One region of the Streptomyces sp. NPDC090021 genome, then DNA from elsewhere that is predicted to be linked to it. Evidence: riboswitches for the same ligand, from Rfam matches in the RefSeq annotation. Region 1 holds a riboswitch; the other holds the start of a gene.
What was found. Region 1 has a riboswitch for S-adenosylmethionine ahead of ACIPXC_RS34255 (aminotransferase class V-fold PLP-dependent enzyme). Riboswitches for the same ligand answer to the same signal wherever they lie in the genome.
Positions count from the first base shown of each region.

Region 1 (4,390 bases):
TCTACTCGATCCACATCCTGCTGCTGCCGGGCATCATGATGGGTCTGCTGGTCGCCCACCTGATCCTGGTCTTCTACCACAAGCACACCCAGTTCGCGGGCCCCGGCAAGACGAACAAGAACGTCGTCGGCATGCCGCTGCTCCCGGTGTACATGGCGAAGGCGGGAGGCTTCTTCTTCCTGGTCTTCGGCATCATCGCGGCCATCGCGGGCATCGCCTCGATCAACCCCATCTGGGCACTCGGACCGTACGTCCCGGACCACGTGTCCACGGGCGCGCAGCCGGACTGGTACATGGGCTTCTCCGAGGGCCTCATCCGTGCCATGCCGGGCTGGGAGATCAACCTCTGGGGCCACACGCTCGTCCTCGGTGTGTTCATCCCGCTGATGATCTTCCCGCTGGTCCTGGCGACGATCGCGGTGTACCCCTTCGTCGAGTCCTGGGTCACCGGGGACAAACGCGAGCACCACATCCTGGACCGCCCGCGCAACGTCCCGACCCGCACCGCCTTCGGTGTGGCCTGGCTGACCTGGTACGTCGTCCTGCTGATCGCCGGCGGAAACGACATGTTCGCGCAGTTCTTCCACCTGTCGATCAACTCGATCACCTGGTTCGCCCGGATCGGCTTCTTCGTCTGCCCGGTCCTCGCCTTCATCGTCACCAAGCGGATCTGCCTCGGCCTCCAGCGCCGGGACCGGGACAAGGTGCTGCACGGTCGCGAGACCGGCATCATCAAGCGCCTGCCGCACGGTGAGTTCGTCGAGGTCCACGAGCCGCTCCCGCAGAGCAAGCTGCACACCCTCACCGCGCACGAGCAGTACAAGCCGATCGAGATCGGCCCGACGGTCGACGAGAACGGTGTCGAGCGCAAGGTGAAGGCCACCGAGAAGCTGCGCGCGAAGCTCAGCAAGGGCTTCTACGCCGAGGGCAACCAGATCCCCAAGCCCACGGTGGAGGAGTACAAGGAGATCCAGTCCGGCCACGGCCACCACTGATCCCCCGCACCACCGCATGAGGGACTGATTTCGGTCAGTCCTGGTGTCGCCACGGCGAGAGCCCCGTCCAGTGTCTGGACGGGGCTCTTTGCCGTAACCGGGGCTGGATAGGCTGATCTCCGACCCATTCGACGTGGAACCCCCATCAACAGCAGGAGCGGACCATGAACGTTGCGACCCCGGCAGGCGGCGACAGCGTGGCGGCCCGTGGCTGGCCGGGCGTCCTCGACGCCCTGCTGACCGGCCAGGACCTGAGCGCCGACGACACCGCCTGGGCCATGGACCGGATCATGCGCGGGGAGGCCACCGACGCCCAGATCGCCGGCTTCGTGGTGGCCCTGCGGGCCAAGGGGGAGACGGTCGCGGAGATCAACGGCCTCGTACGGGCCATGTACGAGCACGCCAACCTCATCGAGGTGCCCGGCCGGACCGTCGACATCGTCGGCACCGGCGGCGACGGGGCCAAGACGGTGAACATCTCCACGATGTCCGCCGTCGTGGTGGCCGGAACCGGCGCCAAGGTCGTCAAGCACGGGAACCGGGCGGCGTCCTCCGCCAGCGGCTCCTCGGACGTCCTGGAGAAGCTCGGCGTCAACCTGGACCTGAGCACCGCACGGGTCGTCGAGGTCGCCGAGGAGGCCGGCATCACCTTCTGCTTCGCGGTGAAGTTCCACCCCGCCCTGCGGCACGTCGCGGGAGCCCGCCGGGAACTGGGCATCCGGACCACCTTCAACATCCTCGGCCCGCTGACCAACCCCGCCCGCGTCCGGTCCCAGGCCACGGGCGTGGCCGACCCCCGGATGGCCCCCATCGTGGCCGGCGTGCTCGCCGAGCGCGGCTCGTCCGCCCTGGTCTTCCGCGGCGACGACGGCCTCGACGAACTGACCACCACCGCGACCTCGCGGGTCTGGTGGGTCCGCGACGGCAAGGTCTTCGAGCAGTCCTTCGACCCGCGTGACGTCGGCATCCCGCTGGTCGACGTCTCCGCCCTGGCCGGCGGGGACCCCTCGTACAACGCGGACGTGGCCCGCCGCGTGCTGGCCGGCGAGACCGGACCGGTACGCGACGCCGTCCTGCTGAACTCCGCCGCCGCCCTGGTCGCCCTGGACCCGGGCACGGGCACCCTGGAGGAGCAGATCGCGGCCGGCATCACCCGCGCGGCCGAGTCGATCGACTCCGGTTCCGCCCGGGCCGCACTGGAGCGCTGGGTGACGGCCAGCAACGCCTGATCCGGCACCCGGATCGAGCCAAACCCCGGTCCACCATGCGGACCGGGGTCCTGTGCTCGGAGGATCTTGTGGCAGGATGCGGACCAGGTCACGAGTGACAGCGTTCAGGCCCCGGCTTGCTGTCCGGCAACCCTCCTTCCGTGGCGGGGTGCCCCGGGTGATGACCAGGCCGTGGGCAGCAAGGCCCACGGCAAGCGCGGATCCCTCGACACCAGGGGTCCTGGTCTCTCGAGGAGCGTTTTCCGTGAGCAAGCGAATGCGATAGGGCGACCGCCGCCCCCACTTCACCCTCGGACCAGGGTCACTTCGGCGTACCCCGACCGTCCCGTCCGAGGATCCTCCCGTACCCCGGACGGCCGCAGCGCCGTACCCGCGTACGGGCACACCGAAGCCATTCAGCCCTGCCCGCCGGGAGATACCGCCATGTCCGCATCCCTGAACGCCACCGCCACCGCCACCGCCATCACCGTCGCCCCGGACCCCGCCTGTGCCGAGCCGCTCGCCGTCCTCGGCCGCGACGTCACCGTCCCGCTCGTCACCGGGGGAGAGGTCACCTACGCGGCCCTCGACTACGCGGCCAGCGCCCCCGCCCTCCAGCGGGTCTGGGACGACGTGGCCGCCTACGCCCCCTACTACGGCAGCGTCCACCGCGGCGCCGGCTACCTCTCGCAGCTGTCCACCGACCTCTTCGAGCAGAGCCGGGCCACGGTCGCCGAGTTCCTCGACTGCCGCGCCGACGACCAGGTCGTCTTCACCCGCTCCACCACCGACTCCCTGAACCTGCTCGCGGCCGTGATTCCCGCCGACTGCCAGGTGTTCGTCTTCGAGACCGAGCACCACGCCTCGCTCCTGCCGTGGACGAACGCGCAGGTCAACTACCTCAACGCCCCGCGCACCCCCGACGAGGCCGTCGCCACGCTGGAGCGGGCGCTCGCCGACCGCACTGCATCAATCGAAGAGGGCTACGGCCCGGCGCTCGTGTGCGTCACCGGCGCGTCCAACGTCACCGGCGAGCTGTGGCCGGTGAAGGAACTCGCCGCCGCCGCGCACGCCCACGGCGCGCGGATCGTCCTGGACGCCGCCCAGCTGGCCCCGCACCACCCCGTCTCCGTACGCGACCTCGACGTCGACTGGGTCGCCTTCTCCGGCCACAAGCTCTACGCGCCCTTCGGCTCGGGCGTCCTCGCCGGCCGCGCCGACTGGCTGCGGCAGGCCGAGCCCTACCTGGCCGGCGGCGGGGCCTCCCGCAAGGTCTCCCGCCGCGAGGACGGCGGCGTGGACGTCGAGTGGCACACCACGGCCGCCCGCCACGAGGCCGGCTCCCCGAACGTCATCGGCGTCTACTCCATCGCCTCCGCCTGCCGGGCCCTGACCGAGGCGGGCTTCGAGAACCTGGTGGCGCGCGAGCAGCAGCTCGTCGCGCGGGTCCGCGCAGGCCTGGCGGAGGTCCCGGCCGTCCGGGTCCTGTCCCTCTTCGGGGACGCCGCCCCGCGGGTCGGCGTCATCTCCTTCGTCGTGGACGGCTGGAACAGTTCCCACTTCGCCGCCGCGCTCTCCGCCGAGTACGGGATCGGCGTACGGGACGGCCTGTTCTGCGCCCACCCGCTGGTGCGGACCCTGCTGGGCAGCGAGCCGCAGGCGCAGGGCGAGTGCGGGGCCCCGGACGCCGCCCCGGGCGAGCGGTCGCTGAACGCGATCCGTGTCAGCTTCGGCGCCGGCACCCCGGACGAGCACGTCGAGCGTTTCGTGCGGGCGGTGAAGGAACTCGTCACGGACGGCGCGAAGTGGCAGTACCGCACGGAGGAAGGCCGCTGCGTACCGCTCCGCGGGGCGGTGTAGGTACCGGTGCCCCTGCGGGGTTGCTGCGCAGGGCTCGGCGGTGCCCCTGCGGGGTTGCTGCGCAGGACTCGGTGGTGTCCTGAGCGGGGGTGTCGCGGGGCGGGGGTGTGTGGGTGTGGGGCGGTGCCCCGCAGGAGGGTCTCCTCGGCGGTGCCCCTGCGGGGTTGCTCGGCGGTTCGGCTCCGGCTTCGCCCGGGCCCGGTGCCCTGTGGTGTTCCCTGCGGGGTTGCTGCGCAGGGCTCGGCGGTGTCCCTTGCGAGGTGTCGCAGGACGGGGGTGTGCAGGTGTGGGGCGGTGCCCCGCAGGAGGGTCTCCTCGGCTCGGCGC
Region 1 covers NZ_JBIVFO010000074.1:15,373-19,762, forward strand. Annotated here, with positions in the region: gene ACIPXC_RS34245 (cytochrome bc complex cytochrome b subunit) at 1-995, shown strand, start outside; gene trpD (anthranilate phosphoribosyltransferase) at 1,160-2,224, shown strand; SAM riboswitch class IV at 2,311-2,427, shown strand; gene ACIPXC_RS34255 (aminotransferase class V-fold PLP-dependent enzyme) at 2,648-4,063, shown strand.

Region 2 (4,390 bases), on a different contig from region 1:
GTACCCGTCCATCTGGATGGCGCTGTAGTGGACGAACACATCCGCACCACCGTCGACCGCGATGAAGCCGTAGCCCTTCTCCGCGTTGAACCACTTGACGGTGCCCTGAGCCATGCCTAACTCCCCTATTACTGGCCCTTGCGCGGGAACGCACTTCGCGTTACCGGGTCAGAACTTGCGTCGGAACGCTTCGACCGAGGCTGAATGTATCTGCGCGAGTGCTGTCTGCAACAGGTCAATCCGACGAGAAATCTGGACACCGAGAAACATTGAAATAGAGTGAAAATTTGGAATATTCCAGGGCAAGTCGGGCCAGACATATCTCGCCAAAGCCCCATACCGCACCCGCACATTGGCCCGATGTCGACCCTCACGCGACCCGCTCATATGCGGCGGGCAAGTCCAGCGGAGGGGACTTCCCCAACTGTACCGTGCCCAATCAAGCAGAATTACCCCCTCCGCTTTTAGCGGAGGGGGTAATTTCGTTTACCGGGTGGGTCAGCAGCCGCCCGCGACGGCCGGAATGATCGAGACACCGGCGCCGTCCGGCGTGACCGCCGCGAGTCCGCCCTCGAAGCGCACGTCGTCGTCGTTGACGTAGACGTTCACGAAGCGGCGGAGCTTGCCCTGGTCGTCCAGGACGCGCGCGGCGATGCCCGGGTGGTTCTTCTCCAGGGACTCGATGACCTCGGCGAGGGTCGCGCCCTCGGCCGGGACCTCGGCCTGACCGCCGGTGTAGGTGCGCAGGATGGTGGGGATGCGGACGTTGACGCTCATGGCGCTACTGCCTTTCCGGAGTTGCGTGGAGGGTGGTCAGGCCAGGCCGGCGGCGCGGAACGCGTCCAGGCTGGGGCGGATGGTGGCGGTCTGCCCGCTGTCCGCGGCCACCGCCTCCAGGGTCTTGAGGCCGTCACCGGTGTTGAGGACGACGGTGGTCAGCGCCGGGTCGAGCTGCCCGTTCTCGATGAGCTTCTTCGTCACGCCGACGGTCACGCCGCCCGCGGTCTCGGCGAAGATGCCCTCGGTCTGCGCGAGGATCTTGATCGCCTCGACGACCTGCTCGTCGGTCACGTCCTCGACGAAGCCGCCGGTGCGGCGCGCGATGTCCAGGACGTACGGGCCGTCCGCCGGGTTGCCGATCGCGAGGGACTTGGCGATGGTGTTCGGCTTCTGCGGGCGGACCACGTCGTGACCGGCCTTGAAGGCGGTCGACACCGGGGAGCAGCCCTCGGCCTGGGCGCCGAAGATCTTGTACGGCTTGTCCTCGACGAGGCCGAGCCTGATCAGCTCCTGCAGGCCCTTGTCGATCTTCGTGAGCTGGGAGCCGGACGCGATCGGGATGACGATCTGGTCGGGCAGCTGCCAGCCGAGCTGCTCGCAGATCTCGTAGGCCAGCGTCTTGGAGCCCTCGCCGTAGTACGGGCGGAGGTTGACGTTGACGAAGCCCCAGCCCTCGCCCAGCGGGTCCCCGATGAGCTCGGAGCAGAAGCGGTTGACGTCGTCGTAGTTGCCCTCGATGCCGACCAGGTCACCGCCGTACACACCGGCCATGACCACCTTGCCCTGCTCCAGGTCGTGCGGGATGAACACGCAGGAGCGGAAGCCGGCCCGGGCGGCCGCGGCGCCGACGGCGCCGGCCAGGTTGCCGGTGGAGGAGCAGGACAGGGTGGTGAAGCCGAAGGCGCGGGCGGCCTCGACGGCGATGGCCACGACGCGGTCCTTGAAGGAGTGCGTCGGGTTGCCCGAGTCGTCCTTGACGTACAGCTTGCCGGTGACGCCCAGCTCCTTGGCCAGGTTGGCGGCGTCGACGAGCTTGGTGAAGCCGGGGTTCAGGCTCGGCTTGGCGGCCACGTCGGCGGGGACGGGCAGCAGCGGCGCGTAGCGCCAGATGTTGTTCGGACCGGCCTCGATCGCGGCGCGCAGGGCCTCGGGGTCGCCGGTCGGCAGCTCGTAGGCGACTTCCAGAGGTCCGAAGCACTCAGCGCACGCGAAGATGGGACCGAGCTCGAAGCGGGTACCGCACTCGCGACAGGAAAGGCCCGTGGCAGGTCCGAGATCGACAGAGGTGGCGACAGTCTGTGCAGCCATGATGGCGAGGCCCTTTCTCCTCATCTTCCCCATGGCGCATTTCGCCATGAGACGGAATTGGCACCTTCCCTAGCCGGGGACCTCGTCGACGAGCGCTGCTGCGCGATCGCGAGAACCGACTGGAGGGTTGCCGGGGCTTCAACGGGCCGTGTCCCTCTGCCCCTCTGGATGAGCGGTATGGCACCGGCACACGCGCTCTGTGGCGCGCCGGTGCGTTTGTACGCGGGGGACCCCGGCATGCGGTGGTCCTTCGCGTTGTTCAAGACTGTAACCGAAGGGACGGGCGGTTGAGACAGCCGTCCGAACCGCGAGATGGATCACAAAGACGGCCATATCGCCGACGAGCAGGGAGTGCAGAGGGTGCTGGAAGAGGTGGAGCGCTGGCTGGCCGACCGCTCCTGGTCCGCCGCCGACCGACCGCTCGACCAGCTGCTCGACCTCAAACGGGCGGCCGGGACCACGGTCAGCGTGGTGCTGCCCGCGCTGGACGAGGAGGCGACGGTCGGCGCGATCGTCGAGGTCGTCCGGCGTGAGCTGATCGAGGGACGGCCGGTCCCTCTCGTGGACGAGCTGGTCGTGATCGACTCGGGCTCGGCCGACCGGACCGCCGAGGTCGCCGCGAAGGCCGGCGCCCGCGTGGTGCACCGCGACGAGATCCTGCCGAGGATCCCGGCACTGCCCGGCAAGGGCGAGGTGCTGTGGCGCTCGCTGCTGGCCACCACCGGCGACATCGTCTGCTTCGTCGACGCGGACCTGCGGGACTTCTCGGCCTCCTTCGTCTCCGGGATCGTGGGGCCGCTGCTCACCGACCCCGGCGTGCAGTTCGTCAAGGCGATGTACGACCGCCCCCTGGGCACGGAATTCGACGGACTCGCCTCCGGCAAGACCCCCGGCCAGGGCGGACGGGTCACCGAGCTGGTCGCCCGCCCGCTGCTGAACCTGCACTGGCCGCAGCTGGCCGGCTTCGTCCAGCCGCTGGGCGGCGAGTACGCCGTACGACGCTCCCTGCTGGAGCGGCTGCCGTTCCCCGTCGGCTACGGCGTCGAGCTGGGCCTGCTGGTCGACGCGCTGCACACGGTCGGACTGGACGCGCTGGCCCAGGTCGACGTGGGCGTGCGGATCCACCGCCATCAGGACGGACAGGCACTGGGCCGGATGGCCGCGGCGATCTACCGCACGGCCCAGGTACGGCTCTCGCGCGGGCACCTCGTACGGCCGGAGCTGACGCAGTTCGAGCGGGGCCCGGAGGGCTTCGTGCCGCGCACGTACCCGGTGGACACCGAGGAGCGGCCGCCGATGCTGGGCGTGAAGGAGTACGGCCGGCGCCACGTCGCGTGAGGTGTCCATACGTTTGAGCGAGCGCGGCCCGGGCTAGGTTCCGCGCATGGCTTCTCAGGTACTCGTCGCGGCGAACCGCGGCCCGCTCTCCTACGCCCTCTCCGACGAGGGAACGCTCAGCGCCCGGCGCGGCGGGGGCGGTCTCGTCTCCGGACTCTCGGCGGCGCTCGCGGAGCAGCCGGGGGCGCTGTGGGTCTGCGCGGCGCTGTCGGACGCGGACCGGGAGGCGGTCCGCCGGGACGTCTCCGAGCCGGGTGTCCGGATGTTGGACATCGATCCCACGATGTACGACGCCGCGTACAACGGCATCGCGAACTCGGTGCTGTGGTTCACCCACCACCACCTGTACGACGTGCCGCGGGAGCCGGTCTTCGACGCGGAGTTCCGGCGCCGGTGGGGCAGTTATGCCGCGTACAACGAGGCCTTTGCCCGCGCCCTGGCCGAGGAGGCCGCGGAGGGGGCCCGCGTGCTGGTGCAGGACTACCATCTGGCCCTGGTCCCGGGGCAGTTGCGGGAGCTGCGGCCGGACCTGCGGATCGCGCACTTCACGCACACGCCGTGGGCGTCGCGGGAGTTCCTGGACATGCTCCCGGCCGACGTCCGGGAGCAGTTGGTGCGGGGAATGCTCGGGGCGGACGTGGTGGGCTTCCACACCCGGGCCTGGGCAGACGCCTTCCTGGGCGCCGCGCACCCGGACGACGAACGGCGCGTGGCCGTGTATCCGCTGGGCGTGGACGCGGACGAACTGCGGGCGCTGGCGCGGCGGCCGGAGGTGGACGAGAAGCTGGCGCAGCTGCGGGCGGAGGTCGCGGGCCGCAGGACGATCGCCCGGGTGGACCGGACGGAGCTGTCGAAGAACATCCTGCGGGGCCTGCTGGCCTACCGGGAGCTGCTGACGGTCCGCCCCGAGTGGCGCGGCCACGTGGTGCACCTGGCCTCGGCGTACCCCTCGCGGCAGGACCTG
Region 2 covers NZ_JBIVFO010000028.1:20,505-24,894, reverse strand. Annotated here, with positions in the region: gene ACIPXC_RS22470 (cold-shock protein) at 1-114, opposite strand, end outside; gene ACIPXC_RS22465 (MoaD/ThiS family protein) at 499-777, opposite strand; gene thrC (threonine synthase) at 814-2,112, opposite strand; SAM riboswitch class I at 2,106-2,263, opposite strand; gene ACIPXC_RS22455 (glucosyl-3-phosphoglycerate synthase) at 2,449-3,426, shown strand; gene ACIPXC_RS22450 (trehalose-6-phosphate synthase) at 3,473-4,390, shown strand, end outside.
Region 2: another riboswitch for S-adenosylmethionine. It lies ahead of thrC (threonine synthase); the one in region 1 lies ahead of ACIPXC_RS34255 (aminotransferase class V-fold PLP-dependent enzyme).